Regions from separate parts of the Variovorax sp. P1_H2 genome, predicted to be linked through region 2. Evidence: predicted binding sites of a transcription regulator. Region 2 holds the regulator's gene; each other region holds the start of a gene.
What was found. The regulator sigma-54, encoded in region 2, starts transcription at its own class of promoters, with help from an activator protein. The targets are predictions, from matches to a motif close to TGGCANGNAANCTGCTTT.
Positions count from the first base shown of each region.

Region 1: nifB (nitrogenase cofactor biosynthesis protein NifB) is a predicted target of sigma-54. The motif match lies at 1,991-2,008, and genes of this name have one in related genera.
Region 3: AC1D2E_RS14005 (MSMEG_0572/Sll0783 family nitrogen starvation response protein) is a predicted target of sigma-54. The motif match lies at 1,440-1,457, and genes of this name have one in related genera.
Region 4: hmpA (NO-inducible flavohemoprotein) is a predicted target of sigma-54. The motif match lies at 1,742-1,759, and genes of this name have one in related genera.

Region 1 covers NZ_JBFUCJ010000001.1:155,355-159,561, forward strand. Annotated here, with positions in the region: gene nifA (nif-specific transcriptional activator NifA) at 39-1,757, shown strand; partial or broken gene AC1D2E_RS00790 (cysteine synthase B) at 1,765-1,872, opposite strand; gene nifB (nitrogenase cofactor biosynthesis protein NifB) at 2,052-3,647, shown strand; gene AC1D2E_RS00800 (4Fe-4S binding protein) at 3,682-3,876, shown strand; gene AC1D2E_RS00805 (HesB/IscA family protein) at 3,941-4,207, shown strand, end outside.
Region 2 covers NZ_JBFUCJ010000157.1:5,841-10,047, reverse strand. Annotated here, with positions in the region: gene lptA (lipopolysaccharide transport periplasmic protein LptA) at 1-106, shown strand, start outside; gene lptB (LPS export ABC transporter ATP-binding protein) at 103-897, shown strand; gene AC1D2E_RS32270 (RNA polymerase factor sigma-54) at 911-2,491, shown strand; gene AC1D2E_RS32265 (phospholipase D family protein) at 2,494-4,101, shown strand; gene AC1D2E_RS32260 (YceI family protein) at 4,132-4,207, opposite strand, start outside.
Region 3 covers NZ_JBFUCJ010000033.1:31,830-36,036, forward strand. Annotated here, with positions in the region: gene AC1D2E_RS14000 (aminotransferase-like domain-containing protein) at 1-1,315, opposite strand, end outside; gene AC1D2E_RS14005 (MSMEG_0572/Sll0783 family nitrogen starvation response protein) at 1,656-2,138, shown strand; gene AC1D2E_RS14010 (Nit6803 family nitrilase) at 2,149-3,219, shown strand; gene AC1D2E_RS14015 (MSMEG_0568 family radical SAM protein) at 3,182-4,207, shown strand, end outside.
Region 4 covers NZ_JBFUCJ010000033.1:9,715-13,921, reverse strand. Annotated here, with positions in the region: gene selD (selenide, water dikinase SelD) at 1-39, shown strand, start outside; gene norR (nitric oxide reductase transcriptional regulator NorR) at 44-1,669, opposite strand; gene hmpA (NO-inducible flavohemoprotein) at 1,797-2,987, shown strand; gene AC1D2E_RS13905 (porin family protein) at 2,995-3,774, opposite strand; gene AC1D2E_RS13900 (LysR family transcriptional regulator) at 3,864-4,207, opposite strand, start outside.

The DNA of each region.
Region 1 (4,207 bases), on a different contig from region 2:
ATGCAACAGGTCCGGTGTCGCACGAGAACGGGACTCCCATGATGAAGATGCAAGCGATTGAAGCTCGACGCGAGCTCGATGCGGTCTACGAGGTCAGCAAGACGCTGGCCACTTCGCTGGATGTCGCCAAGACCTTCCGCGAAGCCTTGAACTATCTGCTGCACGCCTTCGACTGGCGCCGCGCCTTTGTCGTGCTTGCCGAGCCCGATGGCAAGCTGCACGGCCTCTGTGCGGTCGGCCTCTCGCGCGAGGAGCAGGGACGTCTGCGCTTCGCGCCCGGCGAAGGCATCGTGGGCCGCGTCTACGCGAGCGGCATGCCGGCCATGGTGCCCGACGTGTGCGCCGAACCCCTGTTCCTCAACCGCACAGGGGGCGCCGACCAGATGCCGGGTGCCACCGTCGCGATGCTCGGCATGCCTATTCGCGCGGACCGCCGCACCGTGGGCGTTCTCGCCATCGATTGTCTCAATCCCGGCGAGCGGCGCGTCTTCGCGGATGAGCTGCAGCTGCTCAAGATGGTGGCCACGCTGATGGGCCAGGCGTTGCTGCTGCATCGCAGTGTCAGTGCCGCGCACGACGCCATGCAGGACGAGGTGCGCCGCATGCACAAGGTGCTCAAGCCCGGCCGCCAGCTCGACCAGGTGGTGGGCGTCTCGGCGCCGATGCAGGAAGTGTTCGAGCAGGTCCACCAGGTCGCGCCGGCGCGCACCACCGTGCTGCTGCGCGGCGAAAGCGGCACCGGCAAGGAGGTGATCGCGCGAGCCATCCACAACCTCTCTCCGCGCAGGCGCGAAGCCTTCGTGCGCGTCAACTGCGCGGCGCTCACCGAGTCGCTGCTGGAGAGCGAGCTGTTCGGCCACGAGAAGGGCGCTTTCACCGGCGCCCAGGGCCAGCGCAAGGGGCGCTTCGAGATGGCGCACGGCGGGACCCTGTTTCTCGATGAGATCGGCGATATTTCGGCTTCGTTCCAGGCCAAGCTGCTGCGCGTGCTGCAGGAGCGCGAATTCGAGCGCGTGGGCGGCAATGCGGCGGTGAAGGTCGACGTCCGGCTGATTCTCGCCACCAACCGGAATCTCGAGCGCATGGTGCAGGCCGGCGAGTTTCGCGCCGACCTGTACTACCGCATCAATGTGGTCAGCATCCAGTTGCCGCCGCTGCGCGAACGGCGCGGGGATATTCCGGCCATGGCGCAGCATTTTCTGGAGCGCTTCAATCGCGAGAACTCGCGCAACACCCGATTCGACGCGGCGGCGATGCGCGTGCTGACCAGCTGCTACTGGCCGGGCAACGTGCGCGAACTCGAGAACTGCGTGGAGCGCACGGCCACCATGTCGCACGGCGAAATCATCACCGACCTCGCCTTTCCGTGCCAGGGAAACCGCTGCCTGACCCAGGTGCTGCATCACATCGATCGGGAAGACGCCGTGCGGCCCAGCCGCCTGGCCGATATTCCCGTCACCGAAGTGCCGATGGCGCCGCCGCGTTCCGGCGCCGACGTCGCGACACCGGGGGCGGCCGAGCCGGTGCCGGTATCCGCCGCCTCCGATGGCGAAGCCGGCGCCGCGCAGGGCATCCCGCCCAAGCCAGCGGCCCAGCCGGCCGACGATGGCAAACCCGAAGGCGAGCACGAACGCCTGATCTGGGCGATGGAGCATTCCGGCTGGGTCCAGGCCAAGGCCGCGCGGCTGCTGAAGATCTCGCCGCGCCAGATGGGCTACGCGCTGCGCAAGCACGAGATCGAGGTGCGCAAGTTCTGAGCGACCGCGGAAACACGCCCGTCGACAGATAGCGGTCGCCGCGGTCGCACGCCACGAACACGATGGTGGCGTTTTGCACCTGCTCGCTGATCCGCAGCGCGAGCCAGCAGGCGCCGGGCGTGCAGTGTGGCCTTTGTCGCATCACTGACAGTGCCTGGCGCAATTGTGGGAGCTGTCGTGTACGACACACCCGACAAATCGTTCAGACCATTGATTTGAAAGGACTTTTTGCATGGCATGAATTTGGCTTTAAGACCCTCATGCGGCCACCGTCGGTCGCGAGAAAAGGTCACCATGCAAGCCAGTACGCACGCCGGTTCCATGCCAGCCATGACCTATGTCGGCATCGGCCAGATCAAACCCCTCGGCGCCGCGATCGCGCTGCCTGAAACCGGAGGCGGCTGCGGCACCTCCGGCGGCGAAGGCAAGGCCAGTTGCGGCAGCTCCGGCGGGCCCGACGACATGCCGCAGGAGATCTGGGACAAGGTGAAGAACCATCCCTGCTATTCCGAGGAAGCGCATCACCACTATGCGCGCATGCACGTGGCGGTCGCGCCGGCCTGCAACATCCAGTGCAACTACTGCAACCGCAAGTACGACTGCAGCAACGAGTCGCGCCCCGGCGTCGTGTCGCAGAAGCTTACGCCGGAACAGGCCGTGAAGAAGGTCGTCGCGGTGGCCAGCGAGATTCCGCAGATGACGGTGCTGGGCATCGCCGGCCCCGGCGACTCGCTCGCGAGTCCGAAGAAGACCTTCGAGACCTTCCGGATGCTGCAGGAGCAGGCACCCGACATCAAGCTGTGCCTGTCGACCAACGGCCTGGCGCTGCCCGACCTGGTCGACGAGATCTGCAAATACAACATCGACCACGTCACGATCACCATCAACATGGTCGACCCGGTGGTCGGCGCCAAGATCTATCCGTGGATCTTCTGGGAGCACAAGCGCGTGACCGGCGTCGAGGCCGCACGCATCCTGCACGAGCGGCAGATGCTGGGCCTCGAGATGCTCACCGCGCGCGGCGTGCTGACCAAGATCAACTCGGTGCTGATCCCCGGCATCAACGACGAGCACCTGATCGAGGTCAACCGCGAGGTGAAGAAGCGCGGCGCCTTCCTGCACAACATCATGCCGCTCATCTCGGAGGCCGAGCACGGCACGCACTTCGGGCTGACCGGCCAGCGCGGCCCGAGCGCGCAGGAACTCAAGGCCGTGCAGGACGCCTGCATGGGCGGCGCCAACCTGATGCGCCACTGCCGCCAGTGCCGCGCCGACGCGGTCGGCCTGCTGGGCGAGGACCGCAGCGAGGAGTTCACGCTCGACAAGATCGAAGAGATGGAAGTGGTCTACGACCTCGACCGTCGCCGCGCCTACCAGGACAAGGTCGAGGTCGAACGCCAGGCGCAGTTCGCCGCCAAGCGCGAGGCGCTGGCCGAAGCGGCAGCCATCGACGTGGCCGACGACCTGAAGGTGCTGGTCGCCGTCGCGACCAAGGGCGGCGGCCGCGTGAACGAGCACTTCGGCCACGTCACCGAGTTCCAGATCTTCGAGGTTTCTGCGGGCGAAGCGCTGTTCGTGGGCCATCGCCGCGTCGACCTCTATTGCCAGGGCGGCTTCGGCGACGACGAGCAGTTGCCGTCGGTGGTGCGCGCCATCAACGACTGCCACGCCGTGCTGGTCGCCAAGATCGGCGCCTGCCCGAAGGACGAACTGGCCCAGGCCGGCATCGAGCCGGTCGACCAGTACGTCGGCGAGTTCATCGAGAAGGCGGCCCTGGCCTGGTTCAACGACTACCGCGGCCGCATCGCCAGCGGCGCCGTCGTGCACCAGGACCGCGGCGACGCGCAGATCCGTCAGGGCGCCTTCACGGGTCTTGCCGAAGCGGCCTGAAATCCTTCCAGCCATCCCCCCTCAGGAGAGCCACATGTCACTCAAGATCATCGCGTCCACCTGCACCGGCTGCTCTGCCTGCGAGCCGGAATGCCCCAACGTCGCCATCCGCGAGAAGAACGGCGTCTTCATCATCGACCCGGCCAAGTGCACCGAGTGCGAAGGCCACTTCGACGACCCGCAATGCGTCGCCGTGTGCCCGGTCGACGGCTGCATCGTTGCGGCATGAGAACCACCCGGGTCTTCGCGCATTTGCTTCCCCCATTCCTTGTGACCCCTGGAGACGATTCGCCATGCTGCCCAAGCTGACCATCACCCCCGCCGCCGAGAAATTCATGCGCCGCATCGTGCGCTATTCCGGCCTTCCCGACGGCGCGGGTTTCCACCTGACCGTGAGCGCCGGCGGCTGCTCGGGCTACAACTCGGAGTTCAGCGCGCAAGCCGCGCCGCAGCCGGGCGATGAAACGCTGGAGTTCAACGGACTGCGCATCTTCCTGCCGGCCGAAAGCCGGCTGATGCTCGACGGCTGCACGATGGACTTCGCCGATACGCCCACCAAG
Region 2 (4,207 bases):
GCCGGCCGCGGCGCCGACGGCCGGCGCCGCCAAGCCCGCCGCCACGCCGGCGCCGGGCAATAGCCTGCGTGCCACCACCACGCTCGGCGGAGACTTCAAGAAGTGATCGAAGCAGCCGGAATCAGTGCCAGCGACGGCCAGCCGGGCAGCCGGCTGGAGGCGCGCAGCCTGCAAAAGAGCTATGGCAGCCGCAAGGTCGTCAAGGACGTGTCGCTGGCCGTGCAGAAGGGCGAAGTGGTCGGCCTGCTGGGCCCCAACGGCGCCGGCAAGACCACCTCCTTCTACATGATCGTCGGGCTGGTGCGGGCCGACGCCGGCGAGATCATGATCGACGGCGAGCCGATCGCCCACATGCCGATCCATCGCCGCGCGCGCATGGGCCTGAGCTATCTGCCGCAGGAGGCCTCGATCTTCCGCAAGCTGACGGTCGAGGAAAACGTGCGCGCCGTGCTCGAGCTGCAGAGCGAGCCCGACGAGCAGGGCCGCATGGTGTCGCTCGGCAAGGCGCGCATGGAAGAGCGTCTCGCCGAACTGCTGGCCGACCTGCGGGTCGACCACCTGCGCGATTCGCCGGCGCTGTCGCTGTCCGGCGGCGAGCGCCGCCGGGTCGAGATCGCGCGGGCRCTGGCGACCCAGCCGCGCTTCATCCTGCTGGACGAACCCTTCGCGGGCATCGACCCGATCGCCGTGATCGAGATCCAGCGGATCATCAACTTCCTGAAGGAGCGCGGCATCGGCGTGCTCATCACCGACCACAACGTGCGTGAAACGCTGGGCATCTGCGATCACGCGTTCATCATCAGCGACGGGCACGTGCTGGCACAAGGCACGCCTTCGGAGATCGTCGACAACACCGAGGTACGGCGCGTGTACCTGGGCGAACACTTCCGGATGTAGGAGCCCAATCTCGATGAAGCAGGGGCTTTCGCTTCGCGTCTCCCAGCACCTGGCGCTCACGCCGCAGCTGCAGCAGTCGATCCGGCTGCTGCAACTGTCCACGCTCGAGCTGAGCCAGGAAGTCGAACAGATGCTCGACGACAACCCGTTCCTCGAGCGCACTGCCGAGGAGGCGGCGCGCGAGGAATTCGGCCTGGAATCGGCGGATGCGCCGGTGCGCGACGAGGATCGGCAGGCCGAAGTCGAGGGCGATTTCGCGCCGGGTCCGTCGGCGCCGGCCGAAGTCGCGGTCGCCGCGTCCGAAACCGAGACGGCCACCGCCGACGCCGTCGACGCCGAGCCCGACTGGGAAGGCGACGGCACGGTCGACCTGGCGCCCGACGACAGCGAATGGGGCGGCGACGCCCCGGCGCGCACCAACAACCTGGGCGACGACGAGCGCACCGACGCCACCGAGCTGGCGCGCAGCCAGGAGTCGCTGCAATCCTTCCTGCACCGGCAGGCGCTGGGCCTGCGGCTCAGCGAGACCGATTGCGCCGCGCTGCGCTTCCTGATCGAGTCGCTCAACGACGACGGCTACCTCGAGGATTCGCTGCCGGCCCTGGCTTCGGGCCTGGCCGGCGACGACAACGACCAGTTCGACGACCTGGTGCACCACTTCCAGGTCGCGCTCGGCCTGCTGCAGAGCCTGGAGCCGGTCGGTGTCGGCGCCCGCAACCTCGGCGAGTGCCTGACGATCCAGCTGCGCGCGCTGGCGCATCCCGGCGAGAGCGCCGACGAGGCGCAGGTGCGCGAGACGGCCATCGCGATCTGCAAGCAGCCGATGGAGCTGCTGGCGCGGCGCGACTTCAAGCGGCTCGCGACCCTCACGCGCAGCAACGAGGAAGAGGTTCGCGCGGCCCTGCAGCTGATCGCCAGGCTCGAGCCCAAGCCCGGCCGCCGCTTCGTCGACGTCGAACGCAACGTCGTGATCCCCGACGTGATCGTCACGCGCATCGGCAACGGCACCCACACCAAGTTCCGCGTCATGCTGAACCCCGAGGTCATGCCGCGGCTGCGCGTGCACGACATCTACGCCGGCGCGCTCAAGCAGCACAAGGGCGAAGGCAGCCAGGCGCTGTCGCAGCGGCTGCAGGAGGCGCGCTGGTTCATCAAGAACATCCAGCAGCGCTTCGACACCATCCTGCGGGTGTCGAACGCGATCGTCGAGCGGCAGAAGAGCTTCTTCGTGCACGGCGAGCTGGCGATGCGGCCGCTGGTGCTGCGCGAGATCGCCGACGAGCTCGGCCTGCACGAGTCGACCATCAGCCGCGTGACCACCGCCAAGTACATGGCGACGCCCTACGGCACGGTCGAGCTCAAGTACTTCTTCGGCTCGGCGCTTGGCACCGAGACCGGCGGCAATGCATCGAGCACCGCGGTGCGGGCGCTGATCAAGCAGTTCGTCAGCGCCGAGGACCTCAAGAAGCCGCTGTCGGACAGTCAGATCTCCGAAATGCTCAAGGAGCAGGGGATCGAATGCGCGCGCCGCACGGTGGCGAAATACCGCGAGGCCCTGCGCATCGCGCCGGCCAATCTGCGCAAGGCACTCTAGCGATGCCTCGCGGCGCGGGCCTGGCGGTGCGCGGGCGGCGGCTCGGCGCGGCACTGATGGCGGCGCCTCTGCTGGCCGGCGGCTGCGCCATGCTGCCGGCCGAGTTCGAGCGCCAGCCATCGAGCGCGATCGCGGCCTCCGCGGCCACCACGCTGGGGCGGATCGCCAAGGCCTCCTCGCCCGATCCCGACCTGAGCGGCTTCCGGCTGATGCCCGGCGGCGACTTCGCGCTCGACACGCGCTTGCAGCTGGCGCGCCGCGCCGAGCGCACGCTGGACGTCCAGTACTACCAGATCGAGAACGACGAGACCGGCCGCTACTTCCTGCGCAGCCTGCGCGACGCGGCGCTGCGCGGCGTGCGCGTGCGGCTCTTGATGGACGACCTCTACACCTCCGGCGAGGACGAGCTGCTGCTGGCGCTGGCCGCGACGCCGAACCTCGAGCTGCGCCTGTTCAATCCGTTCCCGGCCGGGCGCGGCAGCATGGTGCAGCGCTTCTCGAGTTCGCTGTTCGATTTCGACCGCGTCAACCGCCGGATGCACAACAAGCTCTTCATCGCCGACGGCGCGATGGCGGTGGCGGGCGGGCGCAACATCGGCAGCCAATATTTCGCGCGGACCGCGGGCGCGAACTTCCTGGACATCGACACCTTCGTCGCCGGTGCGCTGGCGAAGCGCCTGGGCAGCCTCTTCGATCTCTACTGGAACAGCCCCTACGTGCGGCCGATCGGCACCGTGGTCGCTTCCTCGCTGACGCCCGAGGAACTGCAGCGGCGCTTCGAGCAGGCCACCGGCCCCGCCAACACCCCGGCGCCGCGGCCGCCGGCGCCGAACGACGTCCTGGGCTACGCGCCGCTGGGGCCGGAGCTGAAGGACGGCGCCCGGCTCGACCTGATCTGGACCCTGGCCGAGGCCTATGCCGACTCGCCCGACCGCGTGGTCGGCAAGACCGTGTCCTACGGGGGCGTGCCGCTGCTCGATGTCGACAGCGTGCGCTACAACGTGATCGAGCAGATGCGGCGCTCGCGTTCCGAAGTCACGCTGGTGTCGCCCTACCTGATCCCGGGCAAGGCCGGGCTCGAGGTGATGCGCGAGGTCCGCGGCCGCGGGGTCCGGATCAGCGTCGTCACCAATTCGCTCGCGGCCACCGACGAGCCGCTGGTCCACACCGGCTACCGGCGCTACCGGCCCGACATGCTGCGGCTCGGCGTCGAGATCCACGAGCTGAGCTCGGCGCGCACCAAGCGCAGCGTGCGGCTCGGGCTGTTCGGCTCGCAGGTCGGCCGGCTGCATGCGAAGGCGGCGATCTTCGACCGCCGCGCGCTGTTCCTGGGTTCGATGAACTTCGACCCGCGCTCGGACAACCACAACACCGAGATCGGCCTCTTCATCGCCAGCCCCGAGATGGCGCAGCAGATGCTCAAGCTGCTCGACGTGCTGAAGCAGCAGGGCGCCTACCGGGTGCGCTTTGCCGAAGGCAGCGAAGGTCTCGAATGGGTCACGATGGAAGACGGTGCCGACCCGGTGCTCACCGTCGAGCCCGACGCGGGCCTGTGGGACCGCGTGATGCTGGAACTGCTCGCGCCGCTGGCGCCGGAGAGCCTGCTGTAGAACCCGCGGGCCCCGGGCCCGCGCGCCGCTTCACTGGATGTTGACCGCCTCGACCTGCACCAGCAGCCTGACCTTGTCCTCGAAGCCGAAGGCCAGGCCCCAGTTG
Region 3 (4,207 bases), on a different contig from region 2:
CGCGCGGCATCGGTCCGCCCAGGCAGATCCGTACCGCCTCGGGCGGTGAGCCGTCGGTCGAGAAGGCCGCGCTGGCGACCACGCCGACGTTCTGCGAGCGCAGGTAGGAGGCGAACTCCACCGTGCTCCAGGCCGAGCTCAGCGGCAGCCACAGGTGGAAGCCTTCGCTCTGCGCGGCGATGCCGTGCGCCCCCAGGTGGCGGGCCGCCAGCGCCTGGCGCACGCCCGACTCGTTGCGGATCGCCTGCAGCATCGCGTCGGCGGTGCCGTCCTCCACCCACAGCGTGGCCAGTGCGTTGGTGATCGGCGAGGCCATCACGGTGGTGGCGCGCAGTGCGCCGGCCAGCCGCTGCGACTGCCGCGCGCCCGGCGACCGCACGTAGGCGCTGCGCAGCCCCGCGCCCAGCGTTTTCGAGAAGCCGGTGATGTAGTAGGTCAGCTCCGGCGCCAGGGTGGCGATCGCGGGCGGGACCTGGCGCGGCAGCAGGGCGTAGGCGTCGTCCTCGATGATCGGGATCGCGTAGCGCAGCGCGATGTCGGCCAGGGCCTCGCGCCGGGCGCGCGAAATGGTGGCGGTGGTCGGGTTGTTGAGCGTCGGGTTGCAATAGAGCGCCTTGGGCTTTAGCGTCTTGCAGGCGTGCTCGAAGGATTCGCCCATCGGGCCTTCCTCGTCGAGCGGCAGCGCGTGCAGCTGGATGCCCAGCTGCGTGGCGATCGCCTTCACGCCCGGATAGGTCAGCGCCTCGACGCAGATCAGCTCGCCCGGCCGCGCCAGCTGCGAGAACAGCGCGGTCAGCACGCTGTGGATGCCCGGGCAGACCAGCATCTGGTCGAGCCGGCAGTCGGGCACCCTGGGGCGGATCCATTGCATGCCGGCCTCGCGGTCGCGCGCAGAGCCGCCGAAGTCCTGGTAGCGCAGCAGCTCGTACAGGCCGGCCTCGGCCATCACGCGGCTGGCCGACTGGCGCATGCGTTCGATGAGCGCCGCATCCTGCGGCTCGGGCGGCAGGTTCATCGTCATTTCGGCGCCGCCGCCACCGCGCAGCGGCAGGCTCGGACTGACGCCGCGGATGAAGCTGCCGCTGCCCGAGCGCGAATCGATCAATCCGCGCTTGCGCGCTTCGGCATAGCCGCGCGCCACGGTCGTGTAGTTGAGCCGCAGTTCCGCCGCCAGGTCGCGCAGCGTCGGCAACTGGTCGCGCGCGCTCAGGCGCCCGGTCCGGATGTCGTCGGCAATCAGGTCGGCGAGCAGCAGATAGGCCGGCTTGGGGCTGGCCTCGAGGCGCTTCTGCCAGTGCTGGGTGAGTTTGTTCATGGCGGAATTGATCGTATGGGTTGATTGCATCGATGGCCGGGGATGAATGCACGAAACGTGCCGGTCCCGCTGCTTCCGGTCGCACGGATCCCGTGCATCGGGCACCGTTGATCGGGTGCATTGATTGCATGAAAAGTGCATCAATCGAGTGCGAAAAGCGGTGCTTCCGGCGCTCCCGGCAGGCCCGGAACAGGGCCTCGAAGTTTTTTTCAGCCCCGCATCGCGCACAGCGCCTGATTGATCGTGCATTGATCGCATGAAGGGCCACCGGCGATGGCACAGCGCATGCGAAAGAAGAGGGCGCGCAACACCTTTCATTCATCCTCATTTCGGAGCAAGCATGCCCAAAGTCACCCACGCACCCCACGCCACCGGCGATTTCCTCGTCGATTACGAAGAGAAGGTCTTCGAGGACGTGAAAGCCGATCCGGGCGAGAAGGCCCTGGTCACCTTCCACACGGTCGCGTTCGAAGGCTCGATCGGCTTCGTGAACCTGCTGCAGGCCACGCGCCTGAAGCGCAAGGGTTTCGAGACCACCATCCTGCTGTACGGCCCGGGCGTGACGCTGGGTGTCCAGCGCGGCTTCCCGACGCTCGGCGACGAAGCCTTCCCGGGCCACCAGAACTTCAACAAGCAGCTCGTCAAGTTCATGGAGGAAGGCGGCAAGGTCTACGCCTGCCGCTTCGCGCTGCAGGCGCTCTACGGCCATGGCGAGGGCTCGCTGATCCCCGGCATCGTGCCGATCAACCCGCTCGACGTGCTGGACATCGTGCTGCTGCACCGCAAGGCCAACGCCTTCATCCTCGACACCTGGACGCTGTAAGGCGAGCGCCATGACGACGAGCTCCTTCTCGCCGCGCAGCGTGCGGGCCGCCGCGGTCCAGATCGCGCCGGACTTCGACGACCCGGACGGCACCCTGGCCCGGGTCTGCGAAGCGATCGACGAGGCCGCGGGCAAGGGCGCGCGGATCGTGGTCTTTCCCGAGACCTTCGTGCCGTACTACCCCTACTTCTCCTTCGTGCAGCCGCCGGTGCTCCAGGGCCCTGCGCACCTGCGGCTGATGGAGCGCGCGGTGGTGGTGCCGGGGCCGGTCACGGCCGCCGTGGCCGAGCGGGCCCGGGCCTGCGGGGTCGTGGTGGTGCTCGGCGTCAACGAGCGCGACCATGGCAGCCTCTACAACACCCAGCTGGTGTTCGATGCCGACGGCACGCTGGCGCTCAAGCGCCGGAAGATCACGCCGACGTACCACGAACGCATGGTCTGGGGCCAGGGCGACGGCGCCGGGCTCCGGGTGGTCGACACGGCCGTCGGCCGGGTCGGCGCGCTGGCCTGCTGGGAGCACTACAACCCGCTGGCGCGCTACAGCCTGATGGCCCAGCACGAAGAGATCCACTGCGCCCAGTTCCCGGGCTCGCTGGTCGGCCCGATCTTCGCGGAGCAGATGGAAGTGGCGATCCGGCACCACGCGCTGGAGTCGGGCTGCTTCGTGATCAATGCCACCGGCTGGCTGACCGACGCCCAGATCGCCGCCGTCACGCCCGATGCGGGCCTGCAGAAGGCGCTGCGCGGCGGCTGCCACACCGCGATCGTCTCGCCCGAGGGCAAGCACCTCGCGCCGCCGCTGACCGAAGGCGAGGGCATGGTGATCGCCGACCTCGACATGGCGCTGATCAGCAAGCGCAAACGGATGATGGATTCGGTCGGCCACTACGCGCGGCCCGAATTGCTGAGTCTGGCCATCAACGACCGTCCCGCGGCGACCACCTTCGCGATGCCCGCGGCCGCCGCCGAATCTTCAACCCTCGCCCACGGGAGCCTCCATGACCACGATCGCCCATCCAGCCGCGCCAGCGAGCCGCCAACTGATGACCGAGCTGCAGTCCTTCGGGTTGCGGCTGGATGATCCGAGTGCCGGGGCGGCCAGCCGCCGCGGCGGCGCCGGCCCCTCGGACCACAAGGCCGTGACGGTCGACGGGCACACGATCATGGTGCCGGTCCATACCTCGACGGCCTGGAACTCGCCCTTCACGGCGCAGGCGCCCGACGCCGAGGGCCGCAGCACGCTGACGCGCGGCAGCATCCCGATCGCCAGCATCAGCTTTCCGAAGCAGCCACGCTTCTATGCCATGCAGACCTTCGACGGCGTGCCGTACGCGCACATCGCGACCCTGCACGGCAGCGACGTGCTGGCGACCACCGTGCTGCAGACCTGCATCCGCTACGAGAGCCGGCGCAAGAGCTGTAAGTTCTGCGCGATCGGCCAGTCGCTGGCGGCCGGCCGGACCATCGCGCGCAAGACGCCCGAGCAGCTCGCCGAGGTCGCCCGCGCCGCCGTGCTGCTCGACGGCGTGAAGCACATGGTGCTGACCACCGGCACGCCGAACGCCACCGACCGCGGCGCGCAGATCTTGTGCGAGAGCGCCTTCGCGATCAAGGCGGCGGTCGACCTGCCGATCCAGGGCCAGTGCGAGCCGCCCGACGACGACCGCTGGTTCCGCCGCATGCAGGTGGCCGGCATCGACACGCTCGGCATGCACCTGGAAGCGGTGACGCCCGAGGTTCGCGAACGCATCATGCCCGGCAAGGCGAGCGTGCCGGTGTCGCGCTACACGAGCGCCTTCGAGGCCGCGGTCGGCGTCTTCGGCCGCGGCCAGGTCAGCACCTACATCCTGGCCGGCCTGGGCGACACGCGCGAGGCGATCCTGGAGACCTGCGCGCGCCTGCTGTCGCTCGGCGTCTATCCCTTCGTGGTGCCCTTCGTGCCGATCAGCGGCACGCCGCTGGAGGACCATCCGGCCCCGTCCCCGGCGTTCATGAAGGAGATCCTGGCGCCGCTCGGCCGCATGGTGGCCGCGGCCAACCTGCGCTCGAGCGACATCAAGGCGGGCTGC
Region 4 (4,207 bases), on a different contig from region 2:
GTCGAAGCCGGTGCCGCGGGTTTGCGCATCCTGCCCTGAAGCCTCACGGTGCGCGCGGCCCCTGGCCGGGCGGCTCCAGCGCGACACCCAGCCGTTTCGCCAGCCGGATCAGGTTGGCGCGGTCGAGACCGAGCGACTGCGCCGCCGCCGCCCGGTTGAAGCCATGCGTCGCGAGCGCCGTGCGGACCCGCTCCCGCTTCAGCGCATCGACCGCGTCCTGAAGCAATTCGCCCTCTCGCCCGCTGCCGGCACTGTCCGGCCCGGCCACCGCGGCGCCGCCCGCGGCCGACAGTGCATCGGCGGGGTGCGCCTCTAGTTCGAGATCCTCCGCGCCCAGGCTCAGGATGCGCGGCCGCTGCGGGTGCCGGGCGCGCGCCTTCAGCACGCTGCGGCCGAGCAAGTGCTCCAGTTCGCGCACGTTGCCCGGCCAGCCATAGGCCAGCAGCGCCGCCTGCGCGCTCGGATCCAGCCGGGCGGCGCCGGCGCCGAGCCGGGAACGGTTCTCCTCGAGGAAGAAGCCGCTGAGCAGCAGCACGTCGCGGCCCCGCTCCCGCAACGGTGGCACACGCAGCGGATAGGCGCTCAGGCGGTGATAGAAGTCGGCCCGCAGCCGCCCGGCCCGCACCTCCTCGGCGAGATCGCGGTTGCTGGCCGCGATCAGGCGCACATCCACGCGGTGCTCGCGGTCGGAGCCCAGGCGCTGCAGCTGGCCGCTCTGCAGCACACGCAGCAGCTTGGCCTGCACCGGCATCGAGAGCTCGCCGACCTCGTCGAGAAACAGCGTGCCGCCGTCGGCCAGCTCGAACTTGCCCGGCCGGTCGCCGGTGGCGCCCGTGAAGGCGCCCTTCACGTGGCCGAAGAGTTCGCTCTCGACCAGCGTCTCGGGCAAGGCCGCGCAGTTGAGGCTGATCATCGGTCGCGCCGCCCGCGCCGAGCCGGCATGGATCGCCTCCGCGACCAGTTCCTTGCCGACGCCGGTCTCGCCCTGGATCAGCACCGACAGCTCGCTGCCGGCGACCAGCTGGATATCGGCCAGCAACTGGYRCATGGCCGCGCTGCGCCCGATCAGCTCGCGCGCCCGCGGCGCCGCGGCGAGCCTGAAGCCCTCCGCGCGCAKGCTCTCGAGCGCGACCCGGTTCTCGAGCTGCTCGATGCGGCCGGCCACGGTCACGATCGCTGCGGCCAGGTTCGCGAACAGCTGCAGCGCCGCCAGGTCTGCACGCGAGAAGCGGTCGGCCTGCAGCGCGTCGAGCGTCAGCAGGCCCCAGATCCGCTGGTTGAGCTGGATCGGGCAGCCGACGCAATCGTGCACGTCGAGGCCGCCGTGCACGCCCTCCACCAGGCCGTCGTACGGGTCCGGCAGCGGACTGTCGGACGGAAAGCGCAAGGGCCCGCCCGCTCCCAGCAGCGCAGCGAAGCGCGGGTGCTCGGCGATCCGGAAACGGCGGCCCAGCGTGTCGCGGCTCAAGCCATCGACCGCCAGCGGCAGCAGACTGCCGTCCTCCAGCCGAAGCAGCGCCGCCGCATCGCAGGGCAGCAGCAGGCGCAGCGACTGCAGCAGGCGGCGGTAGAGTTCCTCGCCGGGCAGGCCGGCGCCCATGTCCGCCAACAGCGGCGCAACCGCCTCGAGCAGCTTGTCGGCAGTCAGATGGACACGTTGATGAGTCATTGAGACACGATGTTAGCTGAGTCAAAAAGACACTGATCGCGCCAAGTCATTGATTTTCCTGGCGGGTGCGCCTGGAACGGGTATTGCAGTGCACAAGACATTCAATGTGCACTCCAGGAACCCTTCCATGCTGACCACCCAACAAAAGTCCATCGTCACCGCCACCGTGCCGCTGCTCGAAACCGGCGGCGAGGCGCTGACGACCCACTTCTACCGGATCATGCTCGGCGAGCATCCGGAAGTGCGGCCGCTCTTCAACCAGGCCCACCAGGCCAGCGGCGAACAGCCGCGTGCGCTCGCCAACGGCGTGCTGATGTACGCGAAGAACATCGACCGGCTCGAGGCGCTCGGCGATCTCGCCGGCCAGATCGTCAACAAGCACGTCGCGCTGCAGGTGCAGCCCGAGCACTATCCGATCGTCGGTGCCTGCCTGCTGCGCGCGATCCGCGAGGTGCTGGGCGCCGAGATCGCCACCGACGAGGTCATCGCCGCCTGGGCCGCCGCCTATGGCCAGCTTGCCGACATCCTGATCGGCGCCGAGAAGCAGGCCTACGACGAGCGCGCCGACGCGCCCGGCGGATGGCGCGGCGCCCGGTCGTTCACGGTGGTGAAGAAACAGGTCGAGAGCGAGGAGATCCATTCCTTCTATCTCGCGCCGACCGATGGCGGCCCGATCCTCGACTTCAAGCCCGGCCAGTACATCGGCCTGCGGCTGGTCGTCGACGGCAACGAGATCCGCCGCAACTACTCGCTGTCGGCGGCGCCGAACGGCAAGACCTACCGAATCAGCGTCAAGCGCGAAGCCGGCGGCCTGGCGTCCAACTACCTGCACGACCAGCTCGGCGAAGGCGGCACGGTCGAGCTGTTCCCGCCTGCGGGCGCCTTCACGCTGGAGGCCAGCGAGCGGCCGCTGGTGCTGATCAGCGGCGGCGTCGGCATCACGCCGACGCTGGCGATGCTCGAGGCCGCGCTGAAGACCTCGCGCGCGGTGCATTTCATCCATTGCGCACGCACCCGCGGCGTGCACGCCTTCCGCCAAGCCATCGATGCGCTGGCGCACAAGCACCCGCAGCTCGAGCGCTTCTATTGCTACGAGGAGGTGGCCAGGGACGCAGCGCAAACCGATGCACCGCACGCAGTGGGCCGGCTCGACGCCCAGAAGCTCGCACAGTGGCTGCCGGCGACGCGCGACATCGATGCCTACTTCCTCGGCCCGAAGCCCTTCATGCAGCAGGTGAAGAGCGCGCTTCGAACCCTGGGCGTGCCGGATCGGCAGGCCCGCTACGAGTTCTTCGGGCCGGCCTCGGCGCTCGAATAGGGCCTCTTCAGAACTTGAAGCCGGCGCCGAAGTAGGGACCGCCCAACGCGATCTTGCTGAGGACGCGGTCGTCGAACTTGTAGCTCAGGTAGCGATAGCCGAACTTCAGCGACACGGTGGGCGAATACCGGTAGCTGGCACCGGCCAAGGCCTGCCAGCTCGAGGTCGCACTGCCTTCACCCACATCCAGGTAGCCGAGCAGAGACCACTTGTCATTGAGCGGCATGAGGGCGCGCACGCCCACGATGCCGTTCCAGGCACCGCCCGAGTCCTCGATCTGGCCTCCCAGACCCCGCAGGCTCGGCGAGATGTTCACGTCGGCCTTGACATTGACGTAGCGGCCGCCGCCGAGCACGTCGACCGCCACCGGTCCGTTGAGCACGCGGTAGGTGCCGGCCAGGGTGTAGACCTGCTGCACGTAGTCGACGTCGTAGCCGCCCAGGAGCCCGCCGGCGACCTGATTGGAGACGCCGAGCTTGATGTACTGCATGTCGAGAAAGCCGCCCCAGTCGCCCTTGCGGGCCTCCAGCGTGCCCATGGCGCCGAATTCAAGCGCCTTCAGCAGGGTCATGGAATTCACCGAGACGGTGCTGCCGGGCAGCGGGCCGAACTTGAAGTCCGAGCGGACACCGGCCGTCCACAGATAGGGCACGAATTCGAACTGCCAGTCGTTGGTCGATGGAATGTTCTGGGCCGCCACCGGCAGGCAGGCCAGCGTGGCGCCGAGGCCGCAGAAGGTGAAGAGGAAGGACCTCGCCGGGAACCGGCCGTGCAGGGTTGGACGCATCGTGTTCGTGGCCTCAGTTGAATTTTGAGCACGACATGATAGGGCCCGGCGGCTACCCGCGAGGCGACATTCGCGGCCGAACGCGATGCTCAAGCGGAGCCCGGCGCCGAGGCCCCGACCGGCAGCCGGTCGATGATCAGCCGGGCCATCGGCGACGGCGTGCGCCCGTTCAGCGTCACGATGCCCATCTCGGACGCGGTGGGCACCAGGCCCTTGACCTCCAGCGCCCGCAGCTGGCCGTCCTCGACCTCCTTCGCCACCGCCGCGTGCGGTGCAGCGAGCACGGAGTCGCATTCGAGCGCGATGGCCTTCAGCAGCCCGACGTCGTCGCATTCGAGCGCCAGCGAGAAGTCGCTCGCCGACGGCAGGCCCGCCAGCCGCGCGAGCGCGGCCCGCACGCCCGCGGGCAGCCGCACAGACAGCACCCCGTGCG